3 regions of the Klebsiella scottii genome follow, and region 1 is predicted to be linked to each of the others. Evidence: predicted binding sites of a transcription regulator. Region 1 holds the regulator's gene; each other region holds the start of a gene.
What was found. The regulator Fur, encoded in region 1, represses iron uptake genes when iron is present. The targets are predictions, from matches to a motif close to ATAATAATGAGAACNACTATCAA.

Region 2: QFI97_RS08715 (Nramp family divalent metal transporter) is a predicted target of Fur. The motif match lies at 2,130-2,152, and genes of this name have one in related genera.
Region 3: zupT (zinc transporter ZupT) is a predicted target of Fur. The motif match lies at 2,285-2,307, and genes of this name have one in related genera.

The regions. Positions count from the first base shown of each region.
Region 1 is NZ_JARXNI010000020.1:2,710,144-2,715,283, reverse strand. Features, by position in the region: gene glnS (glutamine--tRNA ligase) at 1-458, shown strand, start outside; gene chiP (chitoporin ChiP) at 899-2,302, shown strand; gene QFI97_RS20425 (ChiQ/YbfN family lipoprotein) at 2,350-2,682, shown strand; gene fur (ferric iron uptake transcriptional regulator) at 2,762-3,214, opposite strand; gene fldA (flavodoxin FldA) at 3,507-4,037, opposite strand; gene ybfE (LexA regulated protein) at 4,188-4,481, opposite strand; gene ybfF (esterase) at 4,615-5,140, opposite strand, start outside.
Region 2 is NZ_JARXNI010000020.1:192,005-197,144, forward strand. Features, by position in the region: gene QFI97_RS08705 (sensor domain-containing phosphodiesterase) at 1-603, shown strand, start outside; gene nupC (nucleoside permease NupC) at 645-1,847, opposite strand; gene QFI97_RS08715 (Nramp family divalent metal transporter) at 2,193-3,431, shown strand; gene QFI97_RS08720 (DUF2502 domain-containing protein) at 3,493-3,840, opposite strand; gene mgrA (L-glyceraldehyde 3-phosphate reductase) at 3,968-4,960, opposite strand; gene QFI97_RS08730 (alpha-keto acid decarboxylase family protein) at 5,137-5,140, shown strand, end outside.
Region 3 is NZ_JARXNI010000019.1:226,963-232,102, reverse strand. Features, by position in the region: gene QFI97_RS04860 (DUF1190 family protein) at 1-119, shown strand, start outside; gene QFI97_RS04855 (glutathionylspermidine synthase family protein) at 125-1,285, shown strand; gene ygiD (4,5-DOPA-extradiol-dioxygenase) at 1,335-2,126, opposite strand; gene zupT (zinc transporter ZupT) at 2,320-3,090, shown strand; gene ribB (3,4-dihydroxy-2-butanone-4-phosphate synthase) at 3,147-3,800, opposite strand; FMN riboswitch at 3,905-4,056, opposite strand; gene ubiK (ubiquinone biosynthesis accessory factor UbiK) at 4,177-4,446, shown strand; gene glgS (cell surface composition regulator GlgS) at 4,478-4,687, opposite strand; gene hldE (bifunctional D-glycero-beta-D-manno-heptose-7-phosphate kinase/D-glycero-beta-D-manno-heptose 1-phosphate adenylyltransferase HldE) at 4,950-5,140, opposite strand, start outside.

The DNA of each region.
Region 1 (5,140 bases):
GTCTGGTACTGGGCAAAGAGGTTCGCCTGCGCAATGCCTACGTGATCAAAGCCGAGCGCGTAGAGAAGGATGCAGAGGGCAATATCACCACTATCTTCTGCACCTATGATGCCGATACGCTGAGCAAAGATCCGGCGGACGGCCGCAAGGTGAAGGGCGTTATCCACTGGGTGAGCGCGGCGCACGCGCTGCCGGTAGAAATTCGCCTGTACGACCGTCTGTTCAGCGTGCCGAATCCGGGCGCAGAAGAGGACTTCCTTGCAGTAATGAACCCCGAATCGCTGGTTATCAAGCACGGCTTCGCCGAGCCGAGCCTGGCGCAGGCGCAGGCCGGTAAGGCCCTGCAGTTCGAGCGTGAAGGCTACTTCTGCCTCGACAGCCGCTATGCAAGCGCCGACCGTCTGGTGTTCAACCGCACCGTTGGCCTGCGTGATACCTGGGCGAAGATCGGCGCATAAACCCGCGTCGCCGCATCGTCATCAAAAACGCCGCATCGCGCGGCGTTTTTTTATTTCCGCATTTAGCTGACTCATTTGGTTATTTTCGCGATGCGAATTAATCTTGTTTACAGCTTGTAATATATCCCGCCTGGCCCGTCTGTTATTTTTGTGTAAAAAACCGCTGTAAGCGTTTCCATCTCATCTTTTATCCTGATTTTGCAAATACTTCCGCGCTAAATGTACGAAATCCCAGGCTGTAACAAAAAGACATAGATTATGTGCGCTTTGTCATAATCTTAAGCTTTGGTCGGCGAAAGAGATTGATAATTCGCGTCACGAAAAATAGTCTATCCAGAGTGGATATGCGGATTTTTACCGCACCGCTTTTTAGCAGTCTTATTTATTTTTCGCGGCTTGCCTTTGGCTCCGCGTTTTAAAACGTCAAAGAGGATATGCACATGCGTACGTTTAGTGGCAAACGTAGTACGCTGGCGCTGGCTATTGCCGCCGTCACCGCGATGTCGAGCTGGATCGTTGTTCCGCAGGCCAGCGCAGCAGGTTTTATTGATGATTCCACGTTAACCGGCGGTATCTATTACTGGCAGCGTGAGCGCGACCGTAAAGACGTCACCGACGGCGATAAGTACAAAACCAACCTTTCGCATTCAACCTGGAACGCCAACCTGGATTTCCAGTCCGGCTATGCTGCCGATATGTTTGGTATTGACGTGGCTGCCTTTACCGCAATTGAAATGGCGGAAAGCAGCGAAAGCGGTCACCCGAACGAAATTGCCTTCTCCTCAAGAAATAAAGCCTACGACGAAGATTACTCCGGCGACAAGAGCGGGATTAGCCTCTATAAAGCGGCGGCAAAATTTAAGTATGGCCCGGCGTGGGCGCGCGCTGGCTATATTCAGCCAACCGGGCAAACGCTGCTGGCTCCGCACTGGAGCTTTATGCCGGGCACTTATCAAGGTGCCGAAGCCGGAGCCAACTTTGATTACGGCGACTCTGGCGCGCTGAGTTTCTCCTACATGTGGACGAACGAATACAAAGCGCCGTGGCACATTGAGATGGATGAGTTCTATCAGAACGATAAGAAGACGAAAGTCGATTATCTGCACTCTCTGGGCGCCAAATATGATTTTAAAAATGACCTCGTGCTGGAAGCCGCGTTTGGCCAGGCTCAAGGCTATATCGACCAGTATTTTGCTAAGGCCAGCTATAAATTTGACGTCGCCGGCGCTCCGTTAAGCACCAGCTATCAGTTCTACGGTACCCGCGATAAGGTCAGCAACGGCGGCGCGAACGATATTTATGACGGCACCGCCTGGCTACAGGCGCTAACCTTTGGCTACAAGGTTGCCGACGTGCTGGACCTGCGTCTGGAAGGCACCTGGGTGAAGGCTGAAGGTCAGCAGGGCTACTTCCTGCAGCGTATGACTCCAACCTACGCATCCTCTAACGGTCGCCTGGACGTGTGGTGGGATAACCGCTCAGACTTCAACGCCAACGGCGAAAAAGCCGTGTTCTTCGGCGCCATGTACGACATGAAAAACTGGAATATGCCGGGCTGGGCGTTTGGCGCGTCTTACGTTTACGCGTGGGATGCGAAACCAGGCAAAATGGCGACGCCCGATGCGTACTACAACGCGGACAAACGTCTGGAAGAGTCGGCCTACAGCCTCGATGCCATGTATACCGTGCAGGACGGCCGGGCGAAAGGAACGCTGTTCAAACTCCACTTCACTCAGTACGACAACCACTCCGATATTCCAAGCTGGAGCGGCGGTTACGGCAACATCTTCCAGGATGAGCGCGACGTGAAGTTTATGGTTATTGCCCCGTTCACTATTTTCTGATGCCGTAGCGGCGGGCGTAAGCCTGCCGCCAGCCCGTGAGGTTGATTATGAAGAAGCTATTGCTCATCGCCATCATGGCATCGGGTCTGGTGGCCTGTACGCAGTCACCGGCGCCAAAAGAAGATACTAAATTGAAGGATGCCTACAGCGCCTGCATCAATACGGCAGAAGGGAATCCGGATAAAGTTCAGGCGTGCCAGAGCGTGCTGAACGTTCTTAAAGAGGATAAGCAGCATCAGCAGTTCGCTAATCAGGAAAGCGTGCGCGTGCTGGATTATCAGCAGTGTATCCTGGCGACCCGCACCGGCAACGATCAGGCGGTGAAAGCCCGCTGCGACCAGATCTGGAAAGAGATCCGCAGCAACAATACCCGGCCCTGATTTCCCTCGTACTCCGTATTTGCGGGCATAAAAAAAGCCAACCTGCGGGTTGGCTTTTTGCTGCTTACGCTGCGGGAAACTATTTTTCCACCGCGTCGTGCGCGTGTTCATCTTCGCGGCAATCGCCTTCTGCACAGTGGCCGTACAGGTACAGGCTGTGGTTGGTCAGGCGGATACCGTGACGGTGGGCAATTTCACGCTGACGCGCTTCGATGGAGTCATCGCTGAATTCGATCACTTTGCCACAATCGAGGCAAATCAGATGATCGTGATGATGCTGCTGCGTCAGTTCGAAAACGGATTTACCGCCTTCAAAATTATGGCGGGTAACAATGCCGGCATCATCAAACTGGTTCAGTACGCGATAAACGGTAGCCAGACCGATCTCTTCACCCATGTCGATCAGGCGTTTGTATAAATCTTCCGCGCTGACGTGATGGTTATCCGGCCCCTGCAGCACTTCCAAAATTTTTAATCGTGGAAGTGTGACTTTCAGGCCAGCCTTCTTCAATGCGGTATTGTTGTCAGTCATGCGGAATCTGTCCTGTTGCTAAACGATCTACTTCCATTAGCGGAAGTAATACAGAGAATCACCCGATGTAATGCGTCTCATTATAGAACTGCCATGATGAAATGAAAACCGCAAGCATCGAGCCTTGTATGCTGTCAAAAACGAGGCACACGCTACAAACTGTGTCACGTCTCCTCGTTAAATCAGAGGACATTGTACAGATATGTGATTAAAAGTTAAAAACTTGTAGCTATTAGTTTTATTGCTTTTACCTATCAATACGGCGATACCCGAAGGTAGCGCCGTTTAACGATCAGGCGTTTTTGATTTCTTCGAGATGCAGTTCTTCAGAAATCTGTTTAACCCACTTCTCTACGCGCTCGTTGGTCAGCTCAGGCTGACGGTCTTCATCGATAGCCAGACCGACGAAATGGTCGTCATCGGCGAGACCTTTAGAGGCTTCAAAATGGTAGCCTGCAGTCGGCCAGTGGCCGACGATGGTTGCGCCGCGCGGTTCGATGATGTCGCGAATGGTACCCAGCGCGTCACAGAAGTATTCAGCGTAGTCTTCCTGGTCGCCGCAGCCAAACAGGGCTACCAGCTTACCGTTGAAATCGACCTCTTCCAGCGTCGGGAAGAAATCATCCCAGTCACACTGCGCTTCACCGTAGTACCAGGTTGGGATGCCCAGCAGCAGAATATCATGACCTTGCAGGTCTTCTTTGCTGCTTTTGGCAATGTCGTGAACATCAGCAACATCTTTACCAAGCTGCTTTTGGATCATTTTTGCAATATTTTCGGTGTTGCCGGTGTCGCTGCCAAAAAAGATGCCGATGATTGCCATGAGTAAAATAACCTCTTGAAACTTAATGATGTGGTAGTGGCGTAATGCCCGCAGATAACGGCAATCATAGCAGAACAGGGAAGGGCGCGGAAACAGCAATCACACCCGACTGCACACTCTGCTACATGAAAGTGTTGTTTTTGAGGTTTCTCAGACTTTACCCTGGCTATGCAGGGCTGCCAGCTGGTTCATCAACATCTCTTCAATCAGATCGCTACGGTTCATATTACGGGCATCAGCTAACTCGTTGAGCGCATCAACCGCTTCAGCGTTGAGCTTGAGCTCCACGCGCCTTAAGCCGCGAACTTTGTCGCGTTTAAGCTGGTTGCGTTTATTGATGCGCAGCTGCTCGTCGCGCGAAAGCGGATTGGTCTTTGGTCTACCCGGGCGACGCTCGGTTGCGAACAAATCTAATGTCGTACGGTCCGTTTGTTCTTTTGCCATGATTCAGAGTGACTTCGGGGAAACGAGTTGTCGGGCCATTGCCGACACAGATAGCGCGCCATAATACATCAGGCGAACCGCTGCGCCAACGACCGCAGGCATTCTGCGGCGCGGTCGGGCAGTTTTTAGCCAGTTATGCCGCTAAAAAGGAGAGATATCGACGAATTGCGCGCAATACCGCTTCCGGTTTCTCCGCATGGACCCAATGGCCCGCGCCGGCAATCACGTGCGCGCGGGCCTGAGGGAACTGAGCCAGCAGCGCGTCGCGATATTCATCGGTCACGTAGGGAGAGTTGCCGCCTGGGATAAACAGGGCCGGATGCGGCCACGCGGGAACCGGCTGCCAGCCGACGATATGGCTATATTGATTCCACAGGACCGGCACGTTAAAACGCCACTGGCCGTCAACGAAGGATTTCAGCAGAAACTGAATGACTCCCTCTTCCTGCAGATGCTTGCGCATAATTGCCGCCGCCTGCTGACGGGTTGCGGCGCCGGCAGCGGTCACGGCGTTAATGGCGGCAAAGATTTCGTCATGGCGGCGGACGTGATAATCCACCGGCGCGATATCAATAGCCACCAGGCCGTCGATGCGTTCCGGGGCCAGGGCGCTCAGCGCCATCACCGCTTTACCGCCCATTGAGTGGCCGATAAAGGTC
Region 2 (5,140 bases), 2.5 Mb from region 1:
GGAGAAACCGTCATTACGCCGGAGCGGTTTATTCCGCTCATCGTGCAGTTCAACCTGAGCCAGCGTTTCGACATGCTGGTGCTGGAAACGTTGTTCAGCACGCTACACCGGCATCCGGGCCAGCACTTCTCCGTTAATCTGCTGCCCTACACCCTGATGCAGCGCGATAGCGCGGCGCAGATTATTGCTTTGTTCAGGCGCTACCAGCTCCAGGGCGAAGCGATTACCATCGAAATTACCGAAGAGCAGGCATTCTGCGATGAGCAAACCAGCCTGCACAACATCCAGCAGCTGCGGGATTTTGGCTGCGCCATTGCTATCGATGACTTCGGTACCGGCTATGCGAACTATGAGCGACTGAAAAGGCTCCAGGCGGATATCGTGAAGATTGACGGCTGCTTCGTGCGCGACGTGGAGACCGATCCTCTGGATGCGATCATTATTAAATCCATTATCGAGATGGCGAGGGTGAAAAATCTGACGGTTGTGGCGGAGTACGTGGAAACGGAAGAGCAGAAGGCGCGGCTGCTGGCGCTCGGCGTCGACTATTTGCAGGGCTACCTGATCGGCAAGCCTCGGCCGCTTCAGGAATTACAGGCGTAAAAAAGCCGGGACCAGCCCGGCTTTTGCACAACCTTAAGAAATTACAGTACCAGCGCGGCGATAGACGCTGAGAGCACGCTCACCAGGGTCGAGCCGTAAACCAGCTTCAGGCCAAAACGGGAAACAACGTTACCCTGCTCTTCGTTCAGGCCTTTAATCGCCCCGGCAATAATCCCGATTGAGGAGAAGTTGGCGAAGGAGACCAGGAAGATGGAGATAATGCCTTCCGCGCGCGGAGAGAGCGTGCTGGCAATTTTCTGCAGATCCATCATTGCGACAAATTCGTTTGAAACCAGCTTGGTGGCCATAATACTGCCGACCTGCAGCGCTTCACCAGCCGGCACGCCCATCACCCATGCAATCGGGTAGAAGATGTAGCCGAGGATGCCCTGGAAGGAGATGCTGTAACCGAACCAACCGGTAACGGTCGCGAACAGGGCGTTCAGCGCAGAGATCAGCGCGATGAAGCCGATCAGCATCGCGGCAACGATAATCGCTACTTTAAAGCCTGCCAGGATGTACTCACCCAGCATTTCAAAGAAGCTCTGGCCTTCATGCAGATTCGACATCTGCAGATTTTCTTCGCTTTCATCAACGCGGTACGGGTTAATCAGCGACAGTACGATAAAGGTGCTGAACATATTAAGCACCAGCGCCGCAACGACATATTTCGGCTGCAGCATCGTCATGTACGCGCCGACGATAGACATGGAAACGGTGGACATCGCAGTAGCCGCCATGGTGTACATGCGGTTACGCGACATTTTGCCGAGGATATCTTTATACGCGATAAAGTTTTCCGACTGGCCCAGAATCAGCGAGCTGACTGCGTTGAATGATTCCAGTTTACCCATGCCGTTAATTTTGGACAGCACGGTACCGATCGCGCGAATGACGATAGGCAGGATGCGGATATGCTGCAAAATACCGATCAGCGCGGAAATGAAGACGATTGGGCACAAAACCTTGAGGAAGAAGAAGGCGAGGCCTTTATCGTTCATATTGCCGAAGACGAAGTTGGTCCCTTCGTTAGCAAAGCCGAGAAGTTTTTCGAACATCTCGGAGAATCCTTTCACGAAGCCCAGACCGATATCGGAGTTCAGGAAGAACCAGGCCAGCAAGACTTCAATGACTAGCAATTGAATAACATAACGAATACGAATCTGCTTACGGTTGTGGCTGACCAAAAGGGCCAAAATAGCCACCACGACGATCGCGAGGATAAAGTGCAGGACGCGGTCCATATTTGCTCCAAATATGAGGCAGGTTAAATTTCTGTGCACATTCTATGTAACAAGCCCAAAGAAAACGAGATCAAATCCACACTATTGCAAGGAACTGTGACTAATCACCAAAATAGTGATCAAACATACATTTTTGTTATGTTGCGTAAAGGTTTTAAAAGTTGCTTAGTTGTACTAATCTGATGACCAGGCGAGATGTACTTCCATCACTGCCACCTTTTCGTTGTTAGCCGCTATCGTTCCCCCCTATCAAAGCAATAATTATCGCCGTTATAAATGAACTTGATAATCATTCGCATTTTGGTAGCATCAAACATAGCAAAGGCTATATTTCTGAGGCAGAAAATGACAAGCAGTCGCGTTGAGAATAGCAGCGGTCGCGCAGCGCGCAAGATGAAGCTCGCTTTGATGGGGCCTGCCTTTATTGCTGCCATCGGGTATATCGATCCCGGTAACTTTGCGACCAATATCCAGGCGGGCGCCAGTTTTGGCTACCAGCTGCTGTGGGTGGTGGTGTGGGCAAACCTGATGGCGATGCTGATTCAGGTTCTGTCGGCAAAGCTGGGAATTGCGACGGGTAAAAATCTCGCGGAGCAGATTCGCGATCACTATCCGCGCCCGGTGGTGTGGTTCTATTGGGTGCAGGCGGAAATTATCGCCATGGCGACGGATCTGGCCGAGTTTATTGGCGCGGCGATCGGCTTTAAGCTGCTTCTTGGCGTCTCTTTACTACAGGGCGCGGTGTTGACCGGTATCGCCACGTTTCTGATTTTGATGCTGCAGCGTCGCGGGCAAAAGCCGCTGGAGAAAGTGATTGGTGGGCTGCTGCTGTTTGTTGCCGGGGCCTACATCGCGGAGCTGATTTTCTCTCAGCCGGCGCTGGCGCCGCTGGCAAAAGGGATGATTATCCCGAGCCTGCCGAACGGGGAAGCGGTGTTCCTGGCGGCCGGGGTTCTGGGGGCAACCATTATGCCTCACGTTATCTATTTGCACTCGTCGCTGACCCAGAATCTGCATGACGGCTCGCGCAAAGAGCGCTATAACGCAACCCGCTGGGATGTGGCGATTGCGATGACGATTGCCGGCTTTGTCAATCTGGCGATGATGGCCACCGCCGCCGCCGCGTTTCACTTTAACGGCCATACCGGCGTCGCCGATCTTGATGCCGCCTACCTGACGCTGGAGCCGCTGCTGAGCCACGCCGCAGCAACTATATTCGGCCTCAGCCTGGTGGCTGCCGGGCTGTCGTCGACGGTTGTCGGCACGCTGGCGGGTCAGGTGGTGATGCAGGGGTTTATTCGTTTTCATATCCCACTGTGGTTTCGCCGGGCGATCACCATGCTGCCGTCGTTCATCGTCATTATGATGGGGCTCGATCCGACCCGCATCCTGGTGATGAGTCAGGTACTGCTGAGCTTTGGTATTGCGCTGGCGCTGGTGCCGCTGCTGATCTTTACCAGCAACCCGAAGCTGATGGGCGATCTGGTGAATAGCGCATGGATTAAGCGAACCGGCTGGGTCATCGTGGCGATTGTGGTTCTGCTGAACGGCTGGCTGCTGGTGGGGACGGCGTTCGGCTTATAAGTCGATAATAAATTGGGGAGCCTTACGGCTCCCCAATTTGATTAAACTGATTGAAGGACATTTAGTGATGGCCGTGGCCGGGTCCACGACCTCCCGGTCCCCGTCCCCAGCCGCCGCGACGGTCGTCGCGATCGTTCCAGCCCTCGCGATAGCCGCGTTCGTAGGCTTTGCGCTTATCCCAGCCGCGGTGACGGCCGTTGTCATGATGCCGCCAGCGGTTATCACGCCATTCGTAGTTACGACGCCAGTAATCACGGTCGCGCCAGCCGCCACCGTCCCAGTAATTACCGTAGTTGTCGCGATCGCCTATTTGTAATTTTACAGATGGCAGCAGGGTGATTTCACCAGCGTTAGCAACTAACGGCGCTGAGGCCAGTAGCACTGCAGCCAGTATCAGTGACCTGAACATACTCTTCTCCTTCACGATCGAGCCTTGCGGCTTGTTAACGTGATAGTACGGAGCCGTTAAGCCCCGCAGCATTGGATGAACTCCTAAATCGCGGATAAGAGCACTTTTTGCTAAAGTAAGTTTTTGTTTACGCCGCAAGAATCGCGTCAATTTTCGCGCACTCTTCCGGGCTGAAGTGACGGTTGGCGAGCATCCCGACGGCATCATCAAGCTGGGCCGTTTTGCTGGCGCCGATCAGCACCGAAGTCACTTTTTCCCCGCGCAGCACCCAGGCCAGCGCCATCTGCGATAGCTTCTGTCCGCGAGCCTGCGCCAGGGCGTCCAGCCGGCGGACTTTCTCCAGTTTTTCCGCCGTCAGCTGATCCGCCTGCAGGAAGCGGCTGCCGCTGGCTGCCCGGGAATCAGCCGGGATGCCGTGTAAATAGCGGTCGGTCAGCTGGCCGCCGGCCAGCGGTGAAAACGCAATGCTTCCGACTCCCTGCGTCTGCAGGAAATCCAGCAGCCCATCTTCAACCCAGCGTTCGAACATAGAGTATTTTGGCTGATGAATAATGCACGGCGTGCCAAGGTCGTTGAGGATGCCCACCGCCTCCGTCGCCTGGGCGAGAGGGTAGTTCGATAGCCCGACGTAAAGCGCTTTACCCTGACGCACGATATGGTCCAGCGCGCGCATGGTTTCCAGCAGCGGAGTCTCGGGATCGGGGCGGTGATGATAGAAGATATCGACGTATTCCAGCCCCATCCGTTTCAGGCTCTGATCGAGGCTGGCAATCAGATATTTGCGCGAACCCCAGTCGCCGTAAGGCCCGTCCCACATGGTGTAGCCGGCTTTGCTGGAGATAATCAGCTCATCGCGATAGGGTAAAAAATCCTCCCGCAGGATGCGGCCGAAGTTGCTCTCGGCGGAACCCGGCGGCGGCCCGTAGTTGTTGGCCAGATCGAAGTGCGTAATGCCGAGGTTGAAGGCGTGGCGCAGCAGCTGGCGGCTGGTTTCTACCCGCGTTTCGTCACCAAAGTTATGCCAAAGGCCGAGAGAAACTGCCGGCAGCTTTAGTCCGCTATGACCGCATCGGCGGTACTCCATTGTCTGATATCGCGTCGCATTTGCCTGGTAAACCATACTTCCTCCGCAGATAAAACAGCTTGTGTATACGTTTACACTAAAGAATGTTCAACGCGGAGTACACACCCCAGAGTCGTAAATTTTGCTTTCCACCTCATATATTCAACACAATCTGGACAGTTCGATCGCTTATTCAATACTCAAATTACCTGCACGGGATGAGGAGTATGGCTATGC
Region 3 (5,140 bases), on a different contig from region 1:
AACCAGCGACCACCAGCACCGTGACCCGCGGCGGCTTCGGCGAGTCGGTGGCGAAACAGTCCGCCATGCAGCGTAGCGCCGCTGGTACCACCTCATCCAAACGCTCAATGGGCGGCTAACACTCATGGAAAGAATCAGCATCACGGAGCGCCCGGACTGGCGCGAAAAGGCGAATGAATATGGCTTTAGCTTTCATACCATGTACGGCGAGCCGTACTGGAGCGAAGAGGCCTATTACAAGCTGACCCTGGCGCAGGTTGAGAAGCTGGAGGACGTTACCGCCGAGCTGCATCAGATGTGCCTGCAGGCGGTAGAAACCGTGATCGGCAGCGATGAGCTGATGGCCAAATTCCGTATCCCCAAACACACCTGGGGCTTCGTGCGCCAGTCGTGGAAAACCAACCAGCCGTCGCTCTATTCGCGCCTCGACCTGGCGTGGGACGGCGTTGGGGAACCAAAGCTGCTGGAGAACAACGCCGATACGCCAACCTCGCTGTATGAGGCGGCCTTCTTTCAGTGGATTTGGCTGGAAGATCAGCTCAACGCCGGCCAGCTGCCGGCAGGCAGCGACCAGTTCAACAGCCTGCAGGAAAAGCTGATTGAGCGCTTTACCGAGCTTCGCGAACAGTTTGGCTTCCAGCTGCTGCACATGGCGTGCTGCCGCGATACCGAAGAGGATCGCGGTACCGTACAGTATCTGCAGGACTGCGCTGCCGAAGCCGGTGTCGCCACTGAATTCCTCTATATCGAAGATATCGGTCTGGGCGAAAAAGGCCAGTTTACCGATGTTCAGGATCAGGTTATCGGCAATCTGTTCAAGCTTTATCCGTGGGAGTATATGCTGCGCGAGGTGTTCTCCACCAAGCTGGAAGACGCCGGCGTACGCTGGCTTGAGCCGGCATGGAAGAGCATTATCTCCAACAAGGCGCTGCTGCCGCTGCTGTGGAAGATGTTCCCGAACCACCCTAACCTGCTGGCATCCTGGTTCAGCGAAGACGCGCATCCCGAAATGGAGAAGTACGTCATCAAGCCGATTTTCTCCCGCGAAGGCGCAAACGTGTCGATTGTTGAAAACGGCAAGGTGGTGGAAGCGGTAGAAGGCCCGTACGGCGAAGAAGGTACCATCGTGCAGGAGTTCTATCCGCTGCCGAAGTTTGGCGATAGCTATACGCTGATCGGCAGCTGGCTGATCAACGATAAGCCAGCCGGGATCGGCGTTCGTGAAGATCGGGCGCTGATCACCCAGGATCTTTCACGTTTCTATCCGCACATTTTCGTCGAGTAGTATCCCGCCCCGGCAGCACTGCGCCTGCCGGGGCATCTCCATTTCCCCGCTACGCGCCGACAAGCACTGACAGCATGCTTAACGACCCCATTTCCATTCCTTCTACCGGCACGGAAATCGGCTCTTCGCCGTCCCAGGCGCCCAGCACGTACAGCAACGGCAGGAAGTGTTCCGCCGTCGGGTTTGAGAGCGACCCGCCCTCATGCGCCAGATAGTTCACCAGCGGATGTTCCTCAGCCGGCCCTTTCCAGGTCAGATTCGTTTTCACATACTCATTAAACGACTCCGCCCAGGGATACGGCGTGCTTTCGCCATGCCAGCGCGCCGTGCGCAGGTTATGCACCACGTTACCGCTCGCTATCAGCATAATGCCTTCATCGCGAAGCGCCGCCAGCCTGCGCCCCATCTCCAGATGCCAGACCGCCGGCTTGCTGCTGTCGATGCTCAGCTGCACCATCGGAATATCGGCATCAGGGTACATTTTGATTAGCACACCCCACGAACCGTGGTCGAAGCCCCAGGCTTCTTTATCCAGCGTCACCGGTACGGGTGCCAGCAGCTCAACCAGACGCTGCGCCAGCTCAGGGGAACCGGGGGCCGGATAGTGCGTATCGTACAGCGCCTGCGGGAAGCCGCCAAAATCGTGGATCGTTTTCGGAGCTTCCATCGCCGTGACGCCGGTACCGCGCGTAAACCAGTGTGCGGAGACCACCACAATCGCCCGCGGACGCGGCAGCGTTTCGCCCAGATGCCGCCAGGCGCGAGTATAGATGTTATCTTCCAGCACGTTCATCGGGCTGCCGTGGCCTAAAAACAACGCTGGCATTCGGGTAAGGGACATGATGATATCCTTGAGTAGAGGAGATTTGATGCCTTCACATTACGCGTTTTTGCATCAGGATAAACTCAGATAAGCGTGATGATCATCATCAGAAAATTTGAATGTAAGTCGCGGTAAAGGACTCATTTCCCTCTCGCTGCCGTCAGACAATATGGATATTATGAATGATAATCATTATCAAAGGAGCTGAGTGATGTCATCCCCCCTAATATTGACCCTGCTGGCCGGCAGCGCGACCTTTATCGGCGCGATTTTCGGCGTATTGGGCCAGAAACCTTCCAACCGCCTGCTGGGTTTTTCTCTGGGTTTCGCCGCCGGGATCATGCTGCTTATCTCGCTGATGGAGATGCTGCCCGCCGCGCTGAACGCCGAGGGAATGTCGGCGCTGCTCGGTTACGGCATGTTTGTTATCGGCCTGCTGGGCTACTTTGCGCTGGACCATATGCTGCCGCACGCCCATCCGCAGGATCTGATGTCGCCCGGCGTCCCCCGCCCGCGCAATCTGCGCCGCGCCGCAATTCTGCTGACGCTCGGTATCAGCCTGCACAACTTCCCGGAAGGCATCGCCACCTTCGTGACGGCCAGCAACAACCTGGAGCTGGGCATAGGCGTCGCGCTGGCCGTCGCGCTGCATAACATTCCCGAAGGGCTGGCGGTGGCGGGCCCGGTGTATGCCGCGACGGGCTCACGCCGCAAGGCGGTATTCTGGGCCGGGCTATCCGGAATGGCCGAGATCCTCGGCGGCCTGCTGGCCTGGCTGATCCTCGGCAGTCTGGTATCGCCGGTGGTGATGGGCGCCATTATGGCGGCCGTCGCCGGGATTATGGTGGCGCTGTCGGTTGATGAGCTCATGCCGCTGGCAAAAGAGATCGATCCGCAAAGCAACCCAAGCTATGGCGTGCTGTGCGGTATGTCGGTGATGGGATTTAGCCTCGTGGCTTTGCAGGCGATGGGGATTGGCTAACGCCAAAAACAACAAAGCCCACGATTACGTGGGCTTTGGGATGCAGCGAAGCCGGATCAGCTGGCTTTACGCTCGTGCTCGCGGCGATAGGCCACCAGATCTTCAATGGTGACCACGGCCATATTGTGCTGCTGAGCAAATTCGATGCACTGCGGCGCGCGGGCCATAGAGCCATCGTCGTTAGTCAGCTCACACAGAACCCCAGCCGGCTTGAAGCCTGCGAGAGTCACCAGATCGATAGTGGCTTCGGTGTGGCCGCCGCGGGTCAACACGCCGCCCGCCTGAGCGCGCAGCGGGAATACGTGGCCAGGACGATTCAGGTCGGATGGTTTTGCGCCATCGGCAATCGCAGCACGTACGGTGGTGACGCGGTCGGCCGCAGAGACGCCCGTAGTGACGCCAGCGGCGGCTTCGATGGTCACGGTGAAGCCGGTGCCGTAGGCGCTGGTGTTATTTTCCACCATCATCGGCAGGTCAAGCTGCTTGCGGCGTTCATCGGTCAGGCACAGGCAAACAATACCGCTGCCGTGGCGAATGGTCAGCGCCATCTGCTCAACGGTCATGGTTTCGGCGGCGAAAATCATATCGCCTTCATTTTCACGATCTTCATCATCCAGCACCATCACACCGCGGCCTTCGCGCAGTGCATTTAAAGCGTGTTCCACACGTTCAAAAGCGGTACCAAAAGAGGAAAGGAGCGTCTGATTCATGGTAAAAAAACCTCATTAAAATTATGGTTACCAGAATCAGGGCAGTCTTAGGAGTGCCGGTTAAGCGGCAAAAGTCAACGCAAGCGGATGCAATCCGACTGAGCCGTTACTCTCTCCCATCCGGACTCTAACCGTCGGCCCCGGAATTACACCGGATCTGCTGACCTTTCTGCTTTCGCAAAAAGCGCTCGCGGGCTTTCAACGCTATGGTTGATTTACCGCCGGTGGGGAATTTCGCCCCGCCCTGAGAATAAGCGAGATAACTATAACGCTATTGATTATCCTCGGCAATGCATAAGCTTCAAACATTTCTGGTTTATAGGCGGCGCCGATCGCACTACAATGGACGGTAAATCGACCAGAGCAGGAAACCACCATGATTGACCCGAAAAAAATTGAACAGATCGCCCGCCAGGTCCATGAATCGATGCCGAAAGGCCTTCGTGATCTTGGGGAAGACGTGGAGAAAAAGATCCGTCAGGTGCTCCAGTCGCAGCTGACCCGCCTGGATCTGGTAGGCCGTGAAGAGTTTGACGTGCAGACTCAGGTGCTGCTGCGCACCCGCGAAAAGCTGGCTTTACTCGAACAGCGCATTAGCGATCTGGAAAGCCGTTCGGCCGCGCCGATCGTCGAAGAGAAGCAGTAAAAAATAACGGGCCATCAGGCCCGTTGTTGTATCAGTGCTCCAGCTCTCGCGTCGGCGCCTCTGCCTGGCTGACCTGACGACAGTAGAGCTCATACCGCTGGCAAAACCATTCACGATGATCCTCATCCATATTGCCGACAATTGCCTCAAGATCAACGACGTGGCCTTGCGCGCGCATTCTGGCAAAGCTCAGTGCCAGAAAATCGAAATTATTCATTGAATACAGGTCGTTATGGTTCATCCGCATACTCCTTCAGCCGTTGGTGTTCTGATTGGTCATATGCTTTACTGACTTCAGTATTTATCCTTACGTTAACTTTTTTTGCGCGAAAAATGCGCAAAATAAGAACAATTATTGCGCTGAATCATTTCCGTCATCAATTAAATAAAAAAAGCCCGCGATCGGACGATCGCAGGCCTCTCCAGCATGACTTTCTCGCTACCTTCCCGACCGCGTCGTGCTTACCGGGACGATGATCGAGCCGCCGCTTAGCAGTAAAACATTACTTCCCGCTATCTTTCTGGATCTTTTTGATGATGTTAGTGGTCGAACAGCCATCTTCAAAATTCAGCACCAGTACCTCACCGCCGTTTGCCCAGACCTCTTCGCTTCCGGCAATCTGTTCTGGCTTATAGTCACCGCCTTTCACCAGCAGATCCGGCAGGATCCCGGCGATCAGGCGCTGCGGCGTGT